3 regions of the Sphingobacterium thermophilum genome follow, and region 3 is predicted to be linked to each of the others. Evidence: riboswitches for the same ligand, from Rfam matches in the RefSeq annotation. Region 3 holds a riboswitch; each other region holds the start of a gene.
The links. A riboswitch is a leader RNA that binds a small molecule or an ion and turns the genes downstream of it on or off. The one in region 3 is predicted to bind S-adenosylmethionine.

Region 1: linked by a shared signal. The riboswitch ahead of ABD873_RS08785 (hypothetical protein) and the one ahead of ABD873_RS10570 (hypothetical protein) in region 3 are both predicted to bind S-adenosylmethionine.
Region 2: linked by a shared signal. The riboswitch ahead of metF (methylenetetrahydrofolate reductase [NAD(P)H]) and the one ahead of ABD873_RS10570 (hypothetical protein) in region 3 are both predicted to bind S-adenosylmethionine.

The regions. Positions count from the first base shown of each region.
Region 1 is NZ_BAABGR010000019.1:2,808-10,251, reverse strand. Features, by position in the region: gene ABD873_RS08815 (MgtC/SapB family protein) at 1-444, opposite strand, end outside; gene ABD873_RS08810 (hypothetical protein) at 631-936, opposite strand; gene mazG (nucleoside triphosphate pyrophosphohydrolase) at 1,032-1,841, shown strand; tRNA gene ABD873_RS08800 (tRNA-His) at 1,876-1,949, opposite strand; gene ABD873_RS08795 (HdeD family acid-resistance protein) at 2,500-3,138, shown strand; gene htpG (molecular chaperone HtpG) at 3,388-5,277, opposite strand; SAM-I-IV-variant riboswitch at 5,409-5,503, shown strand; gene ABD873_RS08785 (hypothetical protein) at 5,566-5,832, shown strand; gene ABD873_RS08780 (DUF2891 domain-containing protein) at 5,902-7,008, opposite strand; gene ABD873_RS08775 (DUF937 domain-containing protein) at 7,070-7,444, shown strand, end outside.
Region 2 is NZ_BAABGR010000015.1:259,702-267,145, reverse strand. Features, by position in the region: gene ABD873_RS07110 (hypothetical protein) at 1-1,184, opposite strand, end outside; gene ABD873_RS07105 (glutamine--tRNA ligase/YqeY domain fusion protein) at 1,283-2,965, shown strand; gene ABD873_RS07100 (OmpW/AlkL family protein) at 3,166-3,837, shown strand; gene metF (methylenetetrahydrofolate reductase [NAD(P)H]) at 3,892-4,845, opposite strand; SAM riboswitch class I at 4,899-4,997, opposite strand; gene rimM (ribosome maturation factor RimM) at 5,131-5,655, opposite strand; gene ABD873_RS07085 (30S ribosomal protein S16) at 5,739-6,266, opposite strand; gene ABD873_RS07080 (UvrD-helicase domain-containing protein) at 6,506-7,444, shown strand, end outside.
Region 3 is NZ_BAABGR010000029.1:184,989-192,432, forward strand. Features, by position in the region: gene ABD873_RS10560 (type I restriction endonuclease subunit R) at 1-1,757, shown strand, start outside; gene ABD873_RS10565 (M48 family metallopeptidase) at 1,754-2,449, shown strand; SAM-I-IV-variant riboswitch at 2,738-2,831, shown strand; gene ABD873_RS10570 (hypothetical protein) at 2,879-3,118, shown strand; gene ABD873_RS10575 (MFS transporter) at 3,279-4,481, opposite strand; gene ABD873_RS10580 (helix-turn-helix domain-containing protein) at 4,568-5,491, opposite strand; gene ABD873_RS10585 (fatty acid desaturase family protein) at 5,758-6,819, shown strand; gene ABD873_RS10590 (N-acetylmuramoyl-L-alanine amidase) at 7,005-7,444, shown strand, end outside.

The DNA of each region.
Region 1 (7,444 bases), on a different contig from region 3:
TTTAAACGTAATGTACAAGGTTCGCGAAAAATAAAGTGTAGCAAGATAGGTTTCCAACTTTTGGAATAAGGAAAGGATGACCACCATGCCACAGGAAAGAAGGATGCCACCAAGGTACTGCCCAAAGCCTACCCACATACCTATTGCTGCCATGGTCCAGATTACGGCGGCAGTGGTAAGACCTTGGATCGAAAATTTGCCTTGATAGATTACTCCTGCTCCTAGAAAACCTATTCCCGTCACGATATTCGCTGCAATACGATCGTCCGAAATCTTACCCATTTTGGAAGCCAACGTAAACAACGTCGCTCCCAACGTGATCAATATTACCGTACGAAAACCTGCAGACTTATTTTTATATTCACGTTCTACACCTACTATGGCCCCGCAGGCTATAGAGGTTAAAATTGCATATATATATTCTGTATCAAAATTCTCTACCATGCCTTAGTCTTATTGATTTCAAATAAACAGAATTATTCAGACAAATAAAACATCCCAAAATATTATGATGAATCATCCGGATAACTTTCTTCTTCGCAGAAACTATAGACCAAGATATGAATAGAGTTTATATTAATGACAAGGCAACTTAACTTAATTGTAGACACTACATCTCCCGCCAAAACGCTAAGAAGAAGACTTCGATCTAATTTCTAGATTAATGATAATTTCCCGTTTCTTGCCTTCGATCAGGGATAAATCTCCCACCACAAAGACTCCTTTTTCTCCGGTACGCTGATTACGCAATCCATACACAGTAGACTCATCGCTGGGATTCGTTTGTCCTTCGTATCTAAACAAATAATCTATAATATAATCATCAGCATTGTAGAAAAGTTCGTCAAAATCTATATTGTAATCCTTCTCGTACCCTTTTTCTTTCAATTCTTCCAAGGCGGCAGTGACCGACAGATAATCGTATTTTGTTTCCATAGTTCTTCTATTTTATAGCTATAACAAGTAAATGAGGTAATCTGTTTACAAGAACTGTATATTATCCTTAAATTTGCCTTTTAAAATCATACATCATGGCACATCAAGCTCCTGCATATCAACCCACGCCTACCTTAGCTTTTCAACGGCTGTTGGAGGTGATGAACACCCTTCGTCTGGAATGTCCTTGGGACAGAAAACAAACCATGGAATCACTGCGACATCTGACCATAGAAGAGATGTACGAACTGGCCGACGCCATCCTTGACAAGGATATGGACGAAATCAAAAAAGAGCTTGGAGACCTGATCATGCATCTGGTCTTCTATGCCAAAATAGCGGAGGAGCAGCAAGCCTTCGACATTACGGATGTGCTCAATGCCGTGTGCGACAAACTTATCTCCCGCCATCCCCATATCTATGGTAGCAAGCAAGTCAAAGATGACGAAGATGTCAAAGCTAATTGGGAACAGATAAAACTCCAAGAGGGCAATAAGTCTGTACTATCCGGTGTTCCTAAAAGTCTTCCTGCCTTAGTCAAAGCTTACCGAATACAAGATAAAGTACGAGGTGTAGGATTCGACTGGGATGATAAGACCGAAGTATGGAAAAAGGTGGAAGAAGAGTTAAAAGAATTCAAAGAAGCGTACAACATCCATCATAAAGCCGAAATAGACATAGAAAAGGCAGAAGAAGAGTTTGGGGACCTGCTTTTCGCCTTAACCAACTACGCAAGACATATCGGCATAAATCCGGAAAATGCTCTCGAAAAGACCAATAAAAAATTTATCCGCAGATTCAGTCACTTGGAAAAAAGAGCTCAACAAATGCAGAAAGATCTGAAAGATATGAATCTTGAAGAGATGGATGTCTATTGGAATGAAGCCAAAAGCTTAGGACTATAAAAAAAGCGAAACATATTGTTTCGCTTTTTTTCTGGGTAAGTAGTCGGGCTCGAACCGACGACCCCTAGAACCACAATCTAGTGCTCTAACCAACTGAGCTATACCTACCGTGTTTTCTGATGCAAAGATAGTATTATGCATCATATCACACAAATATTTTTTACCCTCTAAACACTAATTAAATGAAAATCAACAACATTATTTTACATGAATCTTTTACTTGTTAGGGATTTCATCTCCTCTAATTCTAGTTCTAACTTAGGCACATCCTCACTTAGAGCTTTCTTTTCAGATTCAATTATATCTTGGTGTGCAGCAATTATTTCATTTCTTAACCTGTTATAAGATTTTTTGAAATTAAGAATATCTTTTACCGACTTGAAATCAGTAATATTATAATAATTTAATCTCTCCTTTAGCCTTGTCAGAGCACCTACTTTATTATAAGTTAATCGGAATGGATAAATTTGTTTGCCAAAATACACCTTTCTGAATAGAACAAAAAGCCTCTCGTTGCTGTGAAGTAATTCATCATCTATTTATCTCCTTTTCCGGTTAATAGTAGAAAAAATCAATAAAATTTGTGATTGAGATTATTATTAATGGTAGGAGATGTATCTATTTTTACAAAACCAAACCATCGATATATATCTATTTTATGAGGACTTTTTTAAAGACCATCTGCCAGAGCATTAAACATTGGTACATCCCCGGTATTATCGGCCTCGTGTTTGTCGTTTTCGGGTTATATCTTTTTAGTCTTCCGCTGGCGACATATCTTACTTTGGTCATGCTTTTTAGCCTATCTTTTTTATTTTCAGGAATTTTGGAAATTTTCTTTTCCCTCCAAAACCGCCGTTATTTGGAGGAATGGGGATGGTACCTTACCGGAGGGCTCTTCAGTGTGTTGATAGGTCTCATATTAGTGGCGTATCCTGCCCTAAGCGCCACACTGTTGCCACTTGTGCTGGGTACAGCTATTTTGGTCCGCTCCATTCAGGGGCTGGGTTTCTCTTTCGACCTTAAAAGTTATGGCTTGAAACAATGGTGGCATCTTGGAGTATTATCTATTATGGGGATTGTCCTTTCTATTTTGGTTATCCTCAATCCTTTGGCAACAGGAATTTCTCTGGCCATGCTTCTCGCATTTTCTTTTGTCGTGGCAGGAATTTCGGCTATAGTCCTTTCCATCCAACTGAAAAAGTTGCATTCCTTACCGAAACGGTTATCGAAAGAGTTGAAAGAAAAAATCGAAGACCTTCGAGAGGAATATTATGAATATATCCACAAAGCCTAGTTCTATCTACCCTTCTATATCGAGGCAGATCCTTCGGGATTTGTCTTTTGATTAAAAAAAGCTCTTATAGCTGTGGAACCTATGTAGAGAGGATAAAGTGATGGATGAATCGACAATTTCTAAAACAAAATTTTATTATGCTACCTAGCGAAGTAATCACGTAAAAATGCGCTTTACAAAGATTTTAAAACAAAAATCCCCATTATACTATAACATAATGGGGATTTAGGATTTATTCTTAACGAATTTTTAGATCAATTCTACACTACGTTTTACAAAAGTCGTAAGATCTGATCCTGTCAACAGTCCACGTGACAGTAAGGCTAAATCGAAGGCTTGTTTCGCTAGCTTTTCGGCATCTTCTTCTGAACTTTCGATGATACGTTTTACCAGCGGGTGATTGCCATTTACACTCACCTTATAATGATCCGGCAGCGAATCATAGAAGCCCATACCTTTACCGGTCTTGGCCATATCTTTCATACGACGCATAAATTCGTCTATTGTTACCGATACCGGAAGCTCCTCTTCCGACATGGCTTCCACATGGACTTCCATATCTTTACGACTGATAGCCTTATTGAAGATTTCGGTTACCTTCTTACTTTCTTCCTCAGACAGCTTTAGCTCTATTTTTTCTTCTTTTTGTATTAGTTTATCGATAACATCGGCATCTACACGTTTCAGCTGTACCTTCTCTCCTCCTTTTTGCTCCAGATAAGAGGCAAAATGCGAATCTATAGGACCATCCAATACTAAGACATCGTAACCTTTGGCCTTCGCATTAGCGATGAAGCTATCTTGCTGATTGGCATCAGATGTGTATAGATAAACGATGTTGCCATCTTTATCAGCTTGGATATCTTTTACCTTCTCATAGTATTCTTTGATCGTATAGTTTTCGTTGGCTATATTTTTCAACAAACAGAAGTCGTTGGCTTTCTCGGCAAACTTCTCTTCTGTCAGCATGCCATATTTAATAAAGAGGCCTATATCATTCCATTTCTCTTCAAAACCTTTGCGGTCCGTCTTAAAGATTTCCTGCAGCTTATCCGCTACCTTCTTAGTGATATAATTACTTATTTTCTTCACATTGCTGTCGGCCTGCAGGAATGAACGCGACACGTTAAGAGGAATATCTGGTGAGTCGATAACCCCATGCAGCAACATCAGATATTCTGGCACAATATCCTTTACCTCATCGGTGATAAATACCTGACGGGAGTACAACTTAATTTTATTGCGTTGAACTTCAAATTCATTTTTAAGCTTAGGAAAATAAAGAATACCTGTCAGGTTAAACGGATAGTCTACATTAAGATGAATCCAAAACAAAGGCTCTTCTGTGGAATATGGATAAAGCTCCCTATAGAAAGACAGGTAATCCTCATCTTTAAGGTCTGCCGGAGCTTTGGTCCACGCCGGATTGGTGTTGTTGATAATATTATCAACCTCTACAGTTTTATATTTAGGTTTACCGTTTTCGTCTTCACCATCCTTCTCGGTTGTGGATTTGGTGCCGAAGCGAATCTTTACAGGAAGGAATTTGGCATATTTGTCTAAAATTTCCTGCAATCTGAATTTATCAAGAAACTCTTCCGACTCCTCGTTGATATGCAAGATAACATCTGTACCGCGACTGGTACGCGATCCTTTGGAGATTTCATAAGAAGTGCTGCCATCACATACCCAATGTGCAGGCTCGGCTCCTTCTTGATAAGACAAGGATTCTATTTCTACCTTATCGGCCACCATAAAAGCCGAATAGAAGCCCAAGCCGAAACGACCAATAATTTCATTGGCATCTTTGGCTTCCTTGAATTTCTCCATGAACTCTGTGGCTCCGGAAAACGCTATTTGGTTGATATATTTTTTGATTTCCTCGGCCGTCATACCAATACCATTGTCGGAAATCGTAATGGTCTTGGCGTCCTTGTCAAACTTGACATCCACAACCAAGTCGCCCAGCTCACCATTGAACTGTCCTAAGGCTGCAAGACGTTTTATCTTTTGGGAAGCATCAACAGCGTTGGAAACCAACTCACGTAAAAAGATTTCTGTATCTGAATATAGGAATTTCTTGATGACCGGAAATATGTTTTCCGTGTTTATGGAGATAGTACCTTTCTCTGTGCTCATATATTTAGCGTTTTTATTACGAGCATGAGTTATCAAGCTACGTTCCAAAAGATTTTTTAGGACATTTTGGCAGGAGAAAATGACAAAATAAAATTAAAGACATTGACATTTCAAAATAATCTACTATATTTGTAGAGTATTCAGAATTGCGTAAGCAATACCAACCGAGTGTAGTCACCACGGTGGTAAAATAATACGGGTATCAGGACCAAAATAAACGTTTCCACGCTTTATTTATCCCTAAGTTTTCTGAATACAATTTATGGTTTAACGTAAAATCTAAATTGTATGTCAAACAACAGCAAACTTTTCCAGCATTTAGTGGAAAAATTCAGCCAGTACACTACCGAAGAGCTTATACGTCTCAACAATGAGACGGTAGACAGCAATGCATGGGGCTCTTCCAGAGCTACGTTCCGCACCGCTATTATCTCTGCTCTTTCACGAAAAGGGATAGACATGTCAAGGATTATTGAAAAACAAGACGGTTTCACACACATAAAATCTGTTCCTGTAAAGTTGCAGGACAACTCCCTAATCCCTCTTCGTCAATAACTTGCTCTCATATTCAACGTTCACCAGTTTCATAATCAAAAGGGCAACCTATGTTGCCCTTTAGTTCTTTTAATGTACATGCGATAACGCATATAGAGCAAAGGTTCCAAGCCAATGTGACCCCATATAATCATCTTGGGTAGAAAGGTTGGGTAAGGCAAATGCTATATGGTGATCAGCTATGCTCTTCAAATGTTTCAGTTCGGGAAGTTTGGCACTAACCCCATACAGACAGGCGGCCCTGCTATAGTTGAGGCCGTCAAGATGTACGAGCTTGCCGTCCGTACGGTCTTTCACCACCGCAGGCTCAAGGATAAACTTGTCGTCGAAAAGCTGTGGCATAAACTGTAGCAGCCACTCTCTAAAATCTGCTTTGGTCAATATCTTGGACATCAGATAAGCCTCTTCCAGACATGGTGACAGGAAGTCATAGCCACTTGGCTCGTACGCCAGATCACAATGCTCATCTTTTGCAAACAGTCGCTGTCCATGCTCTACGATAGCAGCCTCAAAGGACTTATCCCCTACGGTCCTAGCATAATCCAACGACAAGGAGAGTCCGAAAGCACTGTTGTCATGCTGCCCCGCACGTATTGGATATACCAACTTAGGAAGATATTCTTTATAACGTTCCACCAATAAATCGGCGAGGGGCTGCAAGGCTGCTTTCCATCGCTGCGCATCTGGATCCTGCCATAGGGTAAGGCTTTCCTGCAACTTAAACAGCCAAGCCCATCCGTAAGTACGTTCGAAGCTGGTATTATTCTTATCGTTAAAAAAGGCCATTTCCACCGCCACATTCTCCGGGGTAATATGTCTGTTCAGCAAGTCCCGCACTATACCTGCCTTATCCAACGAAGGGTATTGACGCAGTAGCTCCACAATAGACCAGTAGCCATGAACAGAAGAATGCCAGTCAAAACATCCGTAGAATATAGGACGTAAAGCCTTCGGCGACTTCAAATCTTCTTCAGATCCCAACACCTGCCCCAACTTATTCGGATATTCCACTTCCAAACAATGTGTGGGCAACGCTATAATCCTACGAGCCAACTCCTCATCCAAGCGGACTACCCTGCTGTCCTCTGCTCTATCCGCTTTTGACGAAATATTTCTACAAGCTGAAAAAAACAAGGTTGTAATCAGCACAAAAGAGACCAATGTTACTTTCTTCATTGTAAAGTATTCATAATTTAGATTATAGCTTAAATGTATAAAAAATTATCAATCAAACGACATGAACATCACAGATTTAATTACAGGAGGAATAGGTTCAAACATAACTTCTGCTATCTCCAAGACACTGAATATTGACGAGGACAAAACCAAATGGCTGGTTGCCGCGGCCGTACCGCTGATGGTTGCAGCACTCAATTATAATGCAAAGAAAAGTTCCGAAAAAGCAGAAAATATAAATAAAGCATTAGAACAGCACGACGGCAGTATCTTCAGTCAATTGGATAAGCTGACAGACAGCACCGTAAGTACGGATGGCAAGAGAATAGTGCAGCACATCTTTGGCAGCAACACCGATGTGGTTAAGACTAATCTTGCTTCAAGAACAGGATTGTCTACAGAAAAGATTGAAGGTGCCTTAGCTCTACTCGCCCCT
Region 2 (7,444 bases), on a different contig from region 3:
ACCGCAAACTCATATTTGCTGATTAGCCTTTCGGGATTGTAATCTTGTTCAAAACCAAACTCCTTTTTCCACTTCTGCTCTATTTCCTTATCCAGTTCATCCCCACGAAAAGCGGCAAACTTCAGAAGACTTATCGTACTTTTTAATGTAAGATATTCTGGATTGTGGTCTACAAACCAAAGTTGTGTGCGTGAAAACAATCGCTTAAGCTCTTCTTTTACATCCGCCAGTTTTACAGAATCTTGCCCATTGAAATAAAGCTTTCCTTCCTTCTGGTTCAATGGCAAAATACCGGTCAAGAATATCCTTTGAAGAGAAGAGTAATGTTTGTCCTCTACACTAATATCCACACAAGGGAGCAGGCGGCTTCTGTACATTAACAATTCATTCTGCAGTACTCTCAGATCAATTTTATCCGTTGAAGTCTTGAAAAATGCACAATACGATACTACAGCTCCTACTGTCTGCCCCAAAGCTACACGATAAGGCAGGTTGTAGCCTTCTTTAGCCTTCAACACAAAAAGATTATTTTCTGCCGGAACAACTTCGTGTAGGTATGCCACTTCTATTTCTCCTTGATCCTCCCCTACAAATATTAGCGCCCTTGACTGCGGAAGAGACAATACCGTTGACCGCAGTACTTTGACATTGTCGTCCGCTTTGACATTGGCCATACGACACAACTTACTCTCTTTGCTTGCGTCGAGCACATATTTCACCTGAAAGCTTTGCTTATTGGTAAGCTTGATCTCCCAAGATTTAGAAGATTCAGAGACTTTTTCGATGTCCTGCTGGTGGATGACTGTCAACAGCTCCTTTTTTGCTGGTTGCATAGATGACAACCGCATAAGATCTCTCTTGAAAGTACTATCCCTACGCAGGGCCTCTATGCCCTCATATACGGAGGTCTTTCTTAAGATATACTTCCAAGCTCCACCGTCCAGCATCAGGTCGGATTGTACGGATTCACTAGCTGTCGATAGACTTTTACGCCAAGTAGAAGAATTGTCCACCCAGACTGTCGGCACACCGGAAATTGCAGCCTGAGCAGCAGCCATATAGGCTTCTACAGACCCACCATACACCAGCAATACTGGCTTAGGAGACTTACCTCCTGCAACACAAACACATATATTGAACAGTATTAATAGGATACTGGTCAGGATGATTCTTCGATTTCGCATACCTCTAATTTATAAACAATTTCAATTCGATGGTTTTTATCAATTTATTTTTATTCAACTATCTGCTTTTTATCGCATTAATGAGTAACTTTGTCCTTATGATTGAGGAAGAAAAAGAAGAAAAATCGTTAAATTTTATTGAAGAAATCATCGAAGAAGATATTCGAACAGGAAAACATGGCGGTCGAGTATTGACGAGATTTCCTCCAGAGCCTAATGGCTACCTCCATATAGGCCATGCTAAGTCTATCTGCCTTAATTTCGGCTTGGCACAAAAATACAACGGAAAAACCAACCTCCGCTTTGATGACACCAACCCTGTGACAGAAGATACAGAATATGTGGAAAGCATCAAAAACGATATCAAATGGTTGGGCTTCCAATGGGCTGAAGAATTATATACCTCGGATTATTTCGAGACATTATACGAATACGCTGTCAAATTAATCAAAAAAGGATTAGCATATGTGGACGACAGCACACCGGAAGAGATTGCCGCAGCGAAAGGCTCTCCTACCGAACCAGGCATCCCTACTCCTTACCGCGACCGCTCCATCGAAGAGAATTTAAAACTCTTTCAAGAGATGCGTGAAGGTAAGTATAAGGATGGAGAGAAGGTGCTCCGCGCAAAAATTGATTTGGCCAGTCCAAACATGCACATGCGTGACCCTATTCTTTACCGTATCAAGCACGCACATCACCACCGCACAGGCGACAAGTGGTGCATCTATCCAATGTACGACTTTGCTCACGGCCAATCCGATTCTATCGAGAAGATAACCCATTCAATCTGTACCTTGGAGTTTGTACCGCACCGCCAGCTATACGACTGGTTGATCGAACAACTGGAAATTTTTCCATCCAAGCAATATGAATTTGCCCGACTCAACCTCAGCTATACGGTGATGAGTAAACGGAAGTTGCTACAGCTTGTCAACGAAAAATATGTAGAAGGCTGGGATGACCCTCGCATGCCTACAATTTCAGGACTACGCCGCCGTGGTTATACGCCAGAAAGTATACGCAATTTCTGTGAGCGCATAGGTATCCAAAAGCGTGAAAACATGATTGACGTCAGCTTGTTGGAATTCTGCATCCGTGAAGACCTGAACAAGACAGCATGGCGTCGTATGGCCGTTTTGGATCCGATAAAACTGATTATCACCAACTATCCGGAAGGTCAGGTAGAAGAACTTATCGGCGAAAATAATCCCGAGGTGGAAGGCGGAGACGGCTCTCGTATCATTCCTTTCTCTAAAGAGCTATGGATAGAACGCGAAGATTTTATGGAAAATCCTCCAAAAAAATTCTTCCGTCTAGGTCCTGGACTTTCTGTACGTCTTAAACATGCTTATATTGTAGAATGCCACGACTTCAAGAAGGACGAAAACGGCAAAGTGACCGAAGTATACTGTACATATGTACCGAATTCTAAATCAGGTGAAGATACTTCAGGACTAAAAGTTAAAGGAACCATCCACTGGGTATCTACAGATCACGCCAAAGAAGCTGAAGTAAGACTGTATGACAGATTGTTTAACGTGGAAAATCCTGCTGCAGAAGAAGACTTCCGAAAAGTGTTGAATCCGGAAAGCTTGAAGGTAGTTCCTAAAGCCTACATCGAACCGGACTTAGCCAATGCGGTAGCAGGAAAAGGTTATCAATTTATCCGTCTTGGATATTTTAACCTAGACACCTCTTCTACTGCAGAAAAACTAGTGTTCAACCGAACAGTGACCCTAAAGGATTCTTGGGCCAAAGAAGTCAAAAAAGGATCATAACATATAAAAAGGAGGTCAATGACCTCCTTTTGCTTTTCTTTTGCTTTTCCTAACCTCTCCTTTTTCATTTCCAAAATAACAAACATCATTCTTGCTTATAAAAACAAGTTGTCTAAACTATTATTAATACTGACATAAATCACTTGTAAAAATACGATTGCCTCCTACATTTGGTTGTACAAACAACTAAATTAATTGATATGAAAAAGGCAATATTATCTATCGTAACAGGATTAATTTTCTCATTAGGGTTTGCTCAAGCTCAGGAAAACCAAGAATATGATAAATGGCAGATTCGTCTTCGAGGAGTAGGTGTTGTACCCGTGGAGAACGCAGAAATTTCGACCATCGGAGGCAATGTGTCTGTATCTAGCACATTTATTCCGGAATTAGACATCACTTATTTCTTTTCGAAAAATGTTGCGGCCGAACTGATTTTAGGAACAACAAAGCATAATGTTCATACTACCAACTCCGATCTTTCGGCTATCGGCGGTGCTGCCAATGCCAATGTAGACTTAGGAGATGTGTGGCTGCTGCCTCCTACCCTTACTTTGCAATACCACTTCCGTCCTAACAAGGTATGGAAGCCATATGTAGGCGCAGGTGTAAACTATACAATCTTCTACAATCCGGATGCCGGAAATACCGTAAAAGATATCAGCTATGATAACACCTTCGGCTTTGCCATGCAACTAGGTACCGATATCAACATTTCCAAAAATATTTTCTTAAATCTTGATGTGAAAAACATCCTATTAAAGACAGACGTAAACGTAGATGCTTCCAATCTAGCCGCTGGACTACACATTCCTGCAAAAGTGGATATCAATCCTTTCTTACTAGGATTCGGTGTGGGAATAAAATTCTAACACGCTCTCCGCTATCAATGGAAAGAGGGGATTTTCTGAAGAAATCCCCTCTTATTATGCTAATTGTTCTACAATCTTTTTCGTTGGCCCCGGATTACTCATCGTGTAGAAGTGCAATACAGGTACTCCAAAGTCGATAAGCTCCTTACACATATTTACCATCCATTCTGTACTTACTTTCTGTACGTCGGCATTCGTTTTACATTCTTCGATAGCGCTACTGAGTTCTTCCGGAATATCTAGATGGAAGATTTTTGGCAAGGAAATCAGTTGTTTCTTATTGGTCAAAGGTTTCAGCCCCGGAATGATAGGAACATCAATACCGTTGTCACGACATTTTATCACAAACTCCTTGTATCTATCGATGTTATAAAACATTTGGGTTACGATGAAGTTGGCGCCCATTTCCACCTTTTTCTTCAACCATTTGAAATCGGTATTGAAGTTGGGAGCTTCGAAATGCTTTTCCGGATAGCCAGCCACTCCTATACAGAAGTTCGTTTTCGATCCTTCTATATCTTCATGCAAGTATTTGCCGTTGTTCATATCTACGACCTGTGCCAGTAGTTCCGTAGCATAGGCGTGCCCTCCAGGAGTAGGAATAAAATCAGGATCACCCTTGCGGGCATCACCACGTAAAACCAACACATTGTCTATCCCCAGAAAGTCCAAATCTATGAGTGCATTTTCGGTTTCTTCCTTGGTGAAACCACCACATATCAGGTGAGGCACGGCATCCACCTTATATTTATTCATGATAGCAGCACATATAGCTACCGTTCCCGGCCGCTTACGATAGGCTACGCGCTCTAGAAGCCCATTAGGGTGCTGCTTATACAGATAGTCTTCTCTATGGTATGTAACATCAATAAACGGAGGGTTAAACTCCATTAGTTCATCCATTGTATTAAAAATACTTTGGATGCCTTGACCTTTGGCCGGAGGCAACAGCTCAAAAGAGAACAAAGTTTTTCCCTTTGCATTCTTGATATGGTCTATAATTTTCATGTTGTTATTTCAGTTTAGGCTTAGAGAAAAGACTAAGAGATGGGCTTTTCACTGACTTATCTTTCCCACAAGGGGTAGAATGTAGCACCTTGACCTCCGTCAGGTTGCTAAGGCTTCACTGGGTCTATTCCCTCCGCCTTTCTCTATAAGCCCCGCTAATATCGCGAATAGAATGATAACAACAAAATTTATCTACAATTTAGTCTACAATCCTGCTATACTATTACGCTATTTTTGTTACTATAGACTTATAAAATAAAAAGGAAGAACGGTATGCTCTTCCTATTATTCCTTATACAAATCGACTAATCCCTCCGGTAAATCTACCTCTATAATTTCTTCCTCCACATCGATATCCAGTATCAAATCTTCCGAAAGAGGGAACATCAATTCTTTACCATCTATATCCACTGTGGCCACAAACTGCTGTGGAAATTCTTGCACGTCGGTAATTTCTCCCAACTCGCCATGTTGCTCGTCGATGACCAAAAAGCCTATCAGGTCCGTATAACGGAAGTCGTCGGGATCTCGCTCCGGTAGCTTATCCTTCGGAAGGTACATCTTACGATGCACCAAAGGCTGGGCCTTATCTATATGGTCTATATCTTCGAAAAATGCATAACCCGTACTGTTGTTGTGTAACTTGATACTTTGTACAAAATAAGGAACCAGTTTCTTGTTTACTTCCAAAAATATCACGTCCAAGTCCAGCTCGTCGTACGCATCAAACTCAAAGTACAGCTGCACTTCCCCTTTCAGGCCACGCGTCTTGGATACATATCCTATATAAAAACCTTCTTCTACTGTCATTTTATGAATCTAGAAATCCCAAAAATAGCAAAAAAAGCCGATTCATTTGATGAATCGGCTCTTCCGAATACTTTATGAAAGAATTATCCTTCAGTTTCTTCGTTGTTTTCTGTAGCTTCAGCAGCTTCTTCTGCAGGAGCTTCCTCCGCAGCAGGAGCATTTTTAGCAGCGATAGCCGCAGCTTTTTCAGCTTTCTTAGCAGCCTCAGCAGCAAGAGCCGCTTTTTTAGCTTCTTCTTTAGCTTTCGCTAGACTTTCTTTCGTGCCTGCGATTTTTGCTTCTTTAGCTTCTAACCAAGCAGCAAATTTTTTCTCTAAAGTAGCTTCATCAAAAGCTCCTTTTTTAACACCACCCAATAAGTGTTTTTTGTATAAAACACCTTTTGCTGATAAAATAGAGCGAGCAGTGTCAGTAGGCTGTGCACCTTTGTTCAACCAATCCAAAGCTTTGTCGAAATCCAAAACGATAGTTGCAGGATTAGTGTTAGGGTTGTACGAACCTAAACGCTCAATGAATTTACCATCACGTGGAGCACGTGAATCTGCTACTACTACATGGTAAAAAGGTTTTCCTTTTTTACCGTGTCTTTGCAATCTGATTTTAGTTGCCATTCTTTTTTAATTAATTATGTATTCAACATATCCCCCGTACTTCATGTAAGAGGGGACGCAAAGATAAAAATTTTTTGACAAAAAGAATAAATTATTCTATCAATCAACCACTTTTCTACAAAAGCTGATTATCTGACATTTATAGGGACACGGCCTCTGAGTTACTACTTTCCTAAGGAAATAACTTGCCATATTGCGCTTTTAACTGTATTTTCAATCTTCCAAATCGTATTATCACCATGACGCATGTTGCTCCTTTGAAGATTCTCAAAGCCTCCGCCGGCTCGGGAAAAACATTCAGCCTTACGTTACATTATATTACCCTGCTGTTGACCAACGAAAACAGCTATCGTGAAATTTTAGCCGTCACTTTCACCAATAAGGCTACTGCCGAAATGAAAGAACGCATCCTTCTCGTGCTGCGAGGATTGGCAGTAGGTGACACCTCCAAAAAAATTGACGATTATAGAAAACCACTTTTACAACAGAATAGCGAGTGGTCGGAAAACGTCATCCAGCAGAAAGCCTTACGTGTCTTTCGCAAGATCCTGCACGACTATAGTCATTTCACCATCAGCACTATCGATGGTTTCTCACAGAAGGTTATACGGTCATTTACCTATGAACTTAACCTCGATGCAGCATACAAAATTGAAATGAACACCAGTAAGGTCAAAGCAGACCTTACCCGTATGCTTAATGAATCTTTAGACGAAAAGCCTCAACTGCTGGAATGGATCATCGATTTTGCGGAGAAAAAGATAAACAACAACGAAAACTGGAATTACCGCAACCAGCTAAGTCAGCTGGCAGAGCTTATTTTCAGCGAAAACTTCCAAGAATTTGACGGGGCTTTAGCCTCTGCTGACACCCATCGGCTGTTCAATCTTCTGAACAACGAGATCTACGAAAAGACAAAATCCTACTTAGATAGTCTTAGCGAAGCGATAAAGGCCTTCCAAGACATGTTCAAAGCATTATTTGTGGATGCCAATGAGATGAAGAATAAGTCAAAAAACCCTCTTGTCTCGGCCAACAACACATCGTCTAAAGTCCATAAGCTTTCCAACTCCGACCTTATCAAAACGTTGGACAAATTCATCAAACTTATTGACAACAACGATGCCTTCACCGATCAGGACAAAAACATTCGCTACGACCTCAAAGAACGATTTAAG
Region 3 (7,444 bases):
GTACGCCATTGATGAAAAAGCAAAAAAACACCGCAGAAAAATTTGGCGGCATTATCGACACCTACACCATTGTGGAGGCAGAACAAGACGGTGCGATTGTACCGATACTGTATGAAGGTCGTTTGGCGCTACAGGATGTCAATAAATCTGCTTTGGATAGAGGCGTGGATATGGTGATGGAAGATTTGGAAGAATATCAGAAAGTGGACTTGAAGAAAAAAATGAGCAAAGCCAATCTGATTTCCAAAACCGACCAAAACATTTATCAAATAGCCTTTGATATCAGCAAGCATTTCCAAGAGAATTGGGGTGTAGACAAAACAGGCCAGCATTCCGGATTCAGAGGGATGGTGGTTTGCCCCGATAAATTGACGGCAGTTAAATGCAAAAAAGCATTTGACCTTATCGGAAAAGTTAGGACGGAAATTGTCATGTCTCCTCCTGACACGCGGGAGAACAATGAAGATGTGCACAGCTCAGAATCTCCCGAAGTGCAGCAATATTATGAAATGCTCAAAACAAAATACGGCCATGATATAGATAAGATGATTATTCAGCAGTATGAACATGGAGAGAGTATTGAATTGCTGATAGTTATCGATAAATTGCTTACTGGCTTCGATGTGCCGCAAACGATAGTGATGTATTTGTGCAGAAAATTGAAAGAGCATACATTGTTGCAAGCCATTGCTCGTGTAAACCGTGTGTATCCCGGGAAAGATTATGGATACATCATTGACTATGCCGGCATTATGGAAGAGTTACAAGAAGCTATGGAAACCTATGCTGGTAATACAGATGGCTTTGATCCGGAAGACTTAAAAGGCGCATTTACAAATATCAAAGTCGAAGTAGAAAAACTACCTAGAGCGTATGCGGATGTTCTGGATTTATTCAAAAGCATCAAAAATAAACACAATATCGATGAGTATGTCACGCTTTTGGCAGATGAAGCCTTGAGAGAAGAATTTTATTCCAAATTCAGTATTTTCTCCAGAATATTTAAGATTGCTTTGTCCACACGCGAATTCCACGAACAAACGCCTGCTGCTGTCATGGAGGAATACAAGTCTGCCTTAAAGAAATTTGCCCAAATTCGTGTGGCTGCCAATAACACCTATGCCGATACCATAAGTTTTGCGCAGTATGAAAAGCAGTTACAAAAATTATTAGATCAGCATGTGATTACCGAAGATATCATCAGACTGGTTGAGCCGATAAATATTCTGGATACCGAAGCATTTGAAGAAGAACTAAGCAAAATAAATAGTTCCCGAGCAAAAGCAGAGAAAATAGCAGCTGCTACTTCAAAATATATTACTGTAAATATCGACACAGATCCAGTATTGTTTCGCAAACTATCCGAGTTGATTTCAGAAACCATAGCCGAAATGCGAGCTAATCGTCTTTCAGAATTGGAAGCCTTGAAGCGTTTACAAGAAATAAAAGAGCAAGCCCTAAAAGGTGGAGGAGATGCCGTACCTGAAGAATTGCAAGGCAAACGCAGAAATATTGGTATTTATCACTTGTTCCAATCGGAAGAACTATTAAATGGCAAAGAAGTTGACGCTGCTTTAATGTTCGATGAAATACTTTCGTCTTGCGAAATAGTAGATTGGCATAAACGAATTGATATCATCAATAAAATTGAATTGGAATTTGGAGATTACTTAATGGATGTTATGGATTTGCCGATGGACAAAGCCGATGAATTGACCAAAAAAGCCATTGAAATAGCCATAGCAAGTAGTAAATGATGAAAGAACATGTACAATTTGGCAGACATACCATCGAATTTGAGTTGCGTTATGCAGCTCGAAAGACTGTGGGAATAAAAGTGAACCCGGATACCAGTGTTGAGGTTTCCGCGCCAGAGACCTTGAGTCTCGATAAAATACATCAAGCTGTGACACGAAAGGCGATGTGGATTCTGAAACAGAAATCCTATTTCCTTGGTATGGACACGGTCAATAATGACATTATCGCCAAGTCGGGATATTCGGTGAATTACTTAGGACGACGCTATAAAGTAATGGTAGGAATAGGCGGTAAAAACGAAGTAAGCTATAAGGGAAATTTGTTTTTGGTAACGGTAAAGAATAAATCCTATGCACAAGAAGTATTGGAGCAATGGTTAAAAGAAAAAGCCTATCAAAAAATCACCGAAATTGCCAAGCCAATTATTAAGAAGTTTAGCGAGCGGTACAAAGCCCCGTCTGAAATTTACTTTCAGGAGATGCCCACCCGTTGGGGGAGCTGTACGGTGAAGAACAAACTCATTTTTAATCCACGATTGATACATACCCCAAAGCGGTGTATCGAGTATGTGGTGATGCACGAATTATGTCATATCGTCCATAAAAACCACAGTCAACAATTCTTTGAACTATTAACGCAGTTAATGCCCGATTGGGAGAAGCGAAAGGAGAAGCTGGATAATTATAAATAATCATCAGAGAAAAATCTACTGCCCGAACGCCAAGTTCCGAAAACGTTAATGGAAAGTGTTAAACAACATTATTCTTAGCAATAACACACTTGGAAATGAAGAAACATTCAACTCAAAAATTGGACTTGAATTAGTATTAATGTCTGAATATTAAAATGAGCTAATATCCAATGAGTAAAGTTGTTTTATATTGGAAAATATCCAATTTACCTATCTATTGTAGGCTTCGTAAAGATTATTTCTCACAAAAAAAATTTATTATTTCCCAAATATTTATTAACATAGCATCACAATCATCAAGAGTACATGGGTACACCAACCGAGTTGAACCAACCACGGTGGTCAAAGGATGAGGGCCTTCCGGTCAAAAAATGGTTTTCCCTTTCTCTTAATGATTGGTACTTAGGTTTTATTTAAAAGTATCAAATCATGGAACAAAAGATTAAAATTTTCGAAGAAGAATTAGCCCGTCTGTCGGACGAGGCATTGGTAGCGCGTTTTAACCAAGAAGTGGATAATCCGGGATGGGTAAGTTCAAGGGCTTACTTTTTGAAAGCTCTGTGTCTCCAATTTGAAAAACGAAGGATAGATGCCTCTGTTCTTCAAGGTGACCATGGAATATCCCTTAAACACAAGGTAAGACTTCAGGAAAGCAAATTGGTTGTTTGATTTTCCAGAAAAAGCCGACTAATATAAATTAGTCGGCTTTATTTTTATTTTCTATAATGGTTCCTAAAGCCATAAGCATGTAATTCTTTTTGCAACAGATTAAAGTCTATGCCCAATCCTTAAGAAGATTGGGCGTAGATGTTTATGAGGTTTATGGTATTTAAGCTACGGTAGGGGCTTTTTGCAGTGCTTGACGGACAACGATCAGGGTAAGGCGCACACAGACGAGCAATACGAGATAGGCCAAGCCCAGAGTTAGCTGATCTTTGATATCTATGAGGTTGACCACCACATAACTTGCTATGGAGAAGATGACGTAGGAGCCTCCGCTGGCCAGTCCGCTTGCGGTGGCCGCATAATGGGGTCTGCTGGTCAACGAATAGGTAAAGTAGGTGTTATAGCTGAACCCCAACCAAAAATGGATAAGGAAGACAAAAGCCATCATGATGTACAGCTGATGAAATAGGAGTGCTGTGGAAAGCATAATCGCTAGAATGATGAACTGCGAGCGGATGGAGAGCTGAAGTTTCTGATATATAGGTTTGTTTATCTGCTTTTTACTCCAGAGTCCCCCGAAAAACATGGCTAAGCCGGAAATAAGTGCACAGTACCCGGAATATACGGCGGTGAGATGGTGTTCATGTTCTACGATAAAGGCTATGTTCATGCTAAAGACCATGATCATGCTGTAGCTAAGTCCCAACACAAGGATGCCGAGGCTGAAGTCAGTAGCATTCAAAAGTTCTCTATACATGGACATAACACTCTTAAGCTTGAAAGGCTGTTTCTTAGGTAAGGTTTCTCCGCTATATATCCATTCTAGGATGAGCAGGATAAGAGCATAGAGGGCGAGGAAGTAAAAGTTGGCCCGCCAGCCGAAGGCTTCCTGCAGAAACCCGCCCACAAAGGGGGCGAGGATAGGCGCTGTTGACCAGACCACGGTGACCATGCTGGTATAATTTTTTTGCTTTTCTCCGGTGAAGACATCTACGAAGAAGGCTCTTTTACATACCACAATAAACGAGATAGCTATGGCTTGGATGAGTCGTAAAGATAGAATCACGTGTATGTTACTGCTCCATGCTATGCCTAATGAGGAAAGAAACAAGACGAGCAGAGATATAAGATTAATCCTATAGCGTCCGAAACTGTCGGAGATGCTTCCCACGAAGAGCTGGGAGAGTCCGTAACTTACTAAATAGACGGTCAAGGTCAATTTGATATCGGATTCGCTAAGGTGCAGCTCACTCGCCATATGAGGAAACGAGGGAATGTACACATCCATGGCGAAACCCGAAATGGGAATAAGGGCAAATGCCAGAAAGGTGCTGATACCTACATTTTCATGCTTTAGTGTTTTCATTTTGCTTTTTTCCTTTTGTGAGCAAGCAAAATTAAAATGAGAGATAGAGGTATCCGCTAATCGATTCAAACAAGAATTTATAAAAATCAAATATCCCTTGCCTGGGTTGCACGATATTGCTTTGGCGTGACACCCGTATTTTTCTTAAAGAATAGTGTGAAATGTTGCACGTATTCAAAGCCTAAGCTTTCTGCAATTTCAGAGATGTTCCAGTCCGAATATTTGAGTAGGCTGATAGCTTCGGCCACAATCCTTTCATTGATAAGCTGTGTGGTGGACTTGCCGGTCTGAACTTTGAGGCAATGGTTGAGGTGGTTGACATGGACGTTAAGCAACTGTGCAAAGTCGGAGGGGCTGCGTAGGGATATAGGGTTATGCGGCGAATCGATAGGAAACTGTGATTCTAAAGCATTGACAAATGCGTTTACTACCCAGTTTGGGGAACCCTGTTTCACTAAGAAAGGAGAATTTGTAGACTGCTTCCATATAATCTGGTAAACTATTAGTTGGAGCCACTTCTGCACCATCTCTTCCCGGTATTCAAAATCACTGTGATATGCGTCAAAGAGTTGCTGGAAATAAAAGAACATAAGATCGTAGGTATCTTGATCCAGAAACAACGAAGAGGTGCGGTTAGCTTTTAGAACCTGAAGCAGGCGGTTGAAAATCAATTTCAGGTCATAGGTGAGGTATTCGTCAGTGAAAAGACATATAAATCCGGAGGTATGATCTTCGTCGAACGATTTCCAGCTGTATGCCATTTTGGGCTGGGAGACGATGATGCAGGGCTTGTCAATGATGACGGTCTCCTGTTTGGTCTTAAGTTGCGCTTTGTTGTTAAGTAGGGTTATTTTCCAATAATCGCGACGTGCGAAGGGAAGCCCTACCGTACAGTTTTTGCGCTTGAGAATATTGAAATGACGAGGTACGCCGTTGTGCTTAAGCAGGTCTTCAGGAATCTTCCTTCCTGCAAATTCATAATAATCTCTTAAAGTTTCCGTTCTTTCCATATTTATATAAATCAAATATAGTTAGCTGCAGGCTATGATACAAGGATTGCTTTTTATAACGGAAGATTTACGGATTATATTACCTGTAAAATGACACAAATCTTAAAAGCATGAGAAGTAAAGAAGTTACTGTAAAGCTATTTTGCCTACTAAGACGCGTTGTACTTTATTGCCTATCAAAAGTTAAATAATGTGAAATAATTCATATTGAAGAAATTAAATGGTTAATTTGAAAAAATAAAAAATATAATACCCAATACATTTTAATGCATACCCAAGTAAAATTTAATAATGCCAACGCATTATTCTCTAAATCCCTCAAGTTAAAAGTCAACCAATATTTCCAACAAGATTTAATTAAGAAGACCGGCAACCGCAAGCTTATTATAAAAGCTATCATATTATTAACAAGTCTTGCTGTATTGTACAGTGTGCTCGTTTTTGTGCAGCCCCACTGGGCTATTAGCGTGATTTTATGCGTCCTTTTAGGTATTAATTTCGCTGCTATAGGCTTTAATATAATGCATGATGCGGGACATAATTCCTTTTCCGATAACAAGAAGGTTAATACCGTATTATCCTACAGCTTGAATCTGCTAGGAGGGAATATCTTTTTTTGGAAGATAAAGCACAATATTGCACACCATACTTTTACCAATATTAATGGAGAGGACCATGATATCGATGTGAAATTTATGCGTATCCACCCTGATCAGTCGCTAAAGAAATATCACCGTTTTCAGCCAGTTTACTTTATCTTTTTGTATTCTATCTCTTATTTGGCGTGGATTTTCTTTCAAGATTATGAGAAATATTTTAAACAGCGGTTTGGCACGAGCTCTGATAAATTCACTTTTCCGGTAAAAGAAAAAGTCATCTTTTGGATAAGTAAGTTTCTGCATTTTCAGTTGTTTATTACCCTTCCGATGCTTGTGGTTGGTGTTGTTCCTGCATTGGTAGGCTTCCTTATTGCGAGTGTTGTTTGTGGTATTTGTCTGGCTACGGTGTTCCAACTGGCGCATGTGGTGGATAAGACCGAATTCAAGACTATAGCCAATCATCGCGTAGAGGAAGAGTGGATGATTCATCAGCTTCAATCTACAGCTAATTTTGCCACAAACAGTAAGCTTTTAGTATGGCTGCTGGGAGGACTGAATTTTCAGGTGGAGCACCACCTCTTTCCTAAGGTTAGTCATATTCATTACCCTCAACTGAATAAAATCTTGAAGTCGACATGTCTGGAGTTCAATGTAAAATATAACGAATATCGTACTTTCTTTTCCGCCCTACATTCGCATATCCGTGTGATTAAGATGATGGCTCATTAAGCCAATTATACATAAAAAGATAGGATTAACATGCTATGATTTCAGTTCATACATAATATACAGCCCCTGTAGGGGCTTTTTTTGTGGTATAACACTGTGATAATACATGATTTTAACGTTTTGTTGTGCTATTCTTCAGCATTTTTACTATGTTTATCATCAAACTATACCTATACGCTAAACCGATGAAAAAAAATCTTATTACCGCTTCGAGTTTTTTATTAATTCTATTAGGATTCTGGTCTCCATTATTAGCTCAGGAAGCCTGGATTGGACGTACCACAGGAGACCTGCCGTATATTGAATATAGCGATGGCGTGGTAAGACTAGGCGCCGATAAGATGGGCTTCTTGGATACGGCCATACGTATGGTAGTCGTTGACTCGGTAGGGGATCGATATAAGGTTAAGCTGTCACAGAACTGGGATTGTTATATCCCTAAATATTTTGTTAGGCGAGGATTTGCTGAAGATCCCCTTGGAGAAGGTAAGTTTCTGAGTGGTTCGTGGCATCTGTCGGCCAAGGATAACTATGACGTGTTGACGGTAAGCCTTCCGGACAGACTTCCTTACCGCAGCTACCAGCTTACCGAACCCAACAAGATTGTGGTGGATGTCTTTGGCGT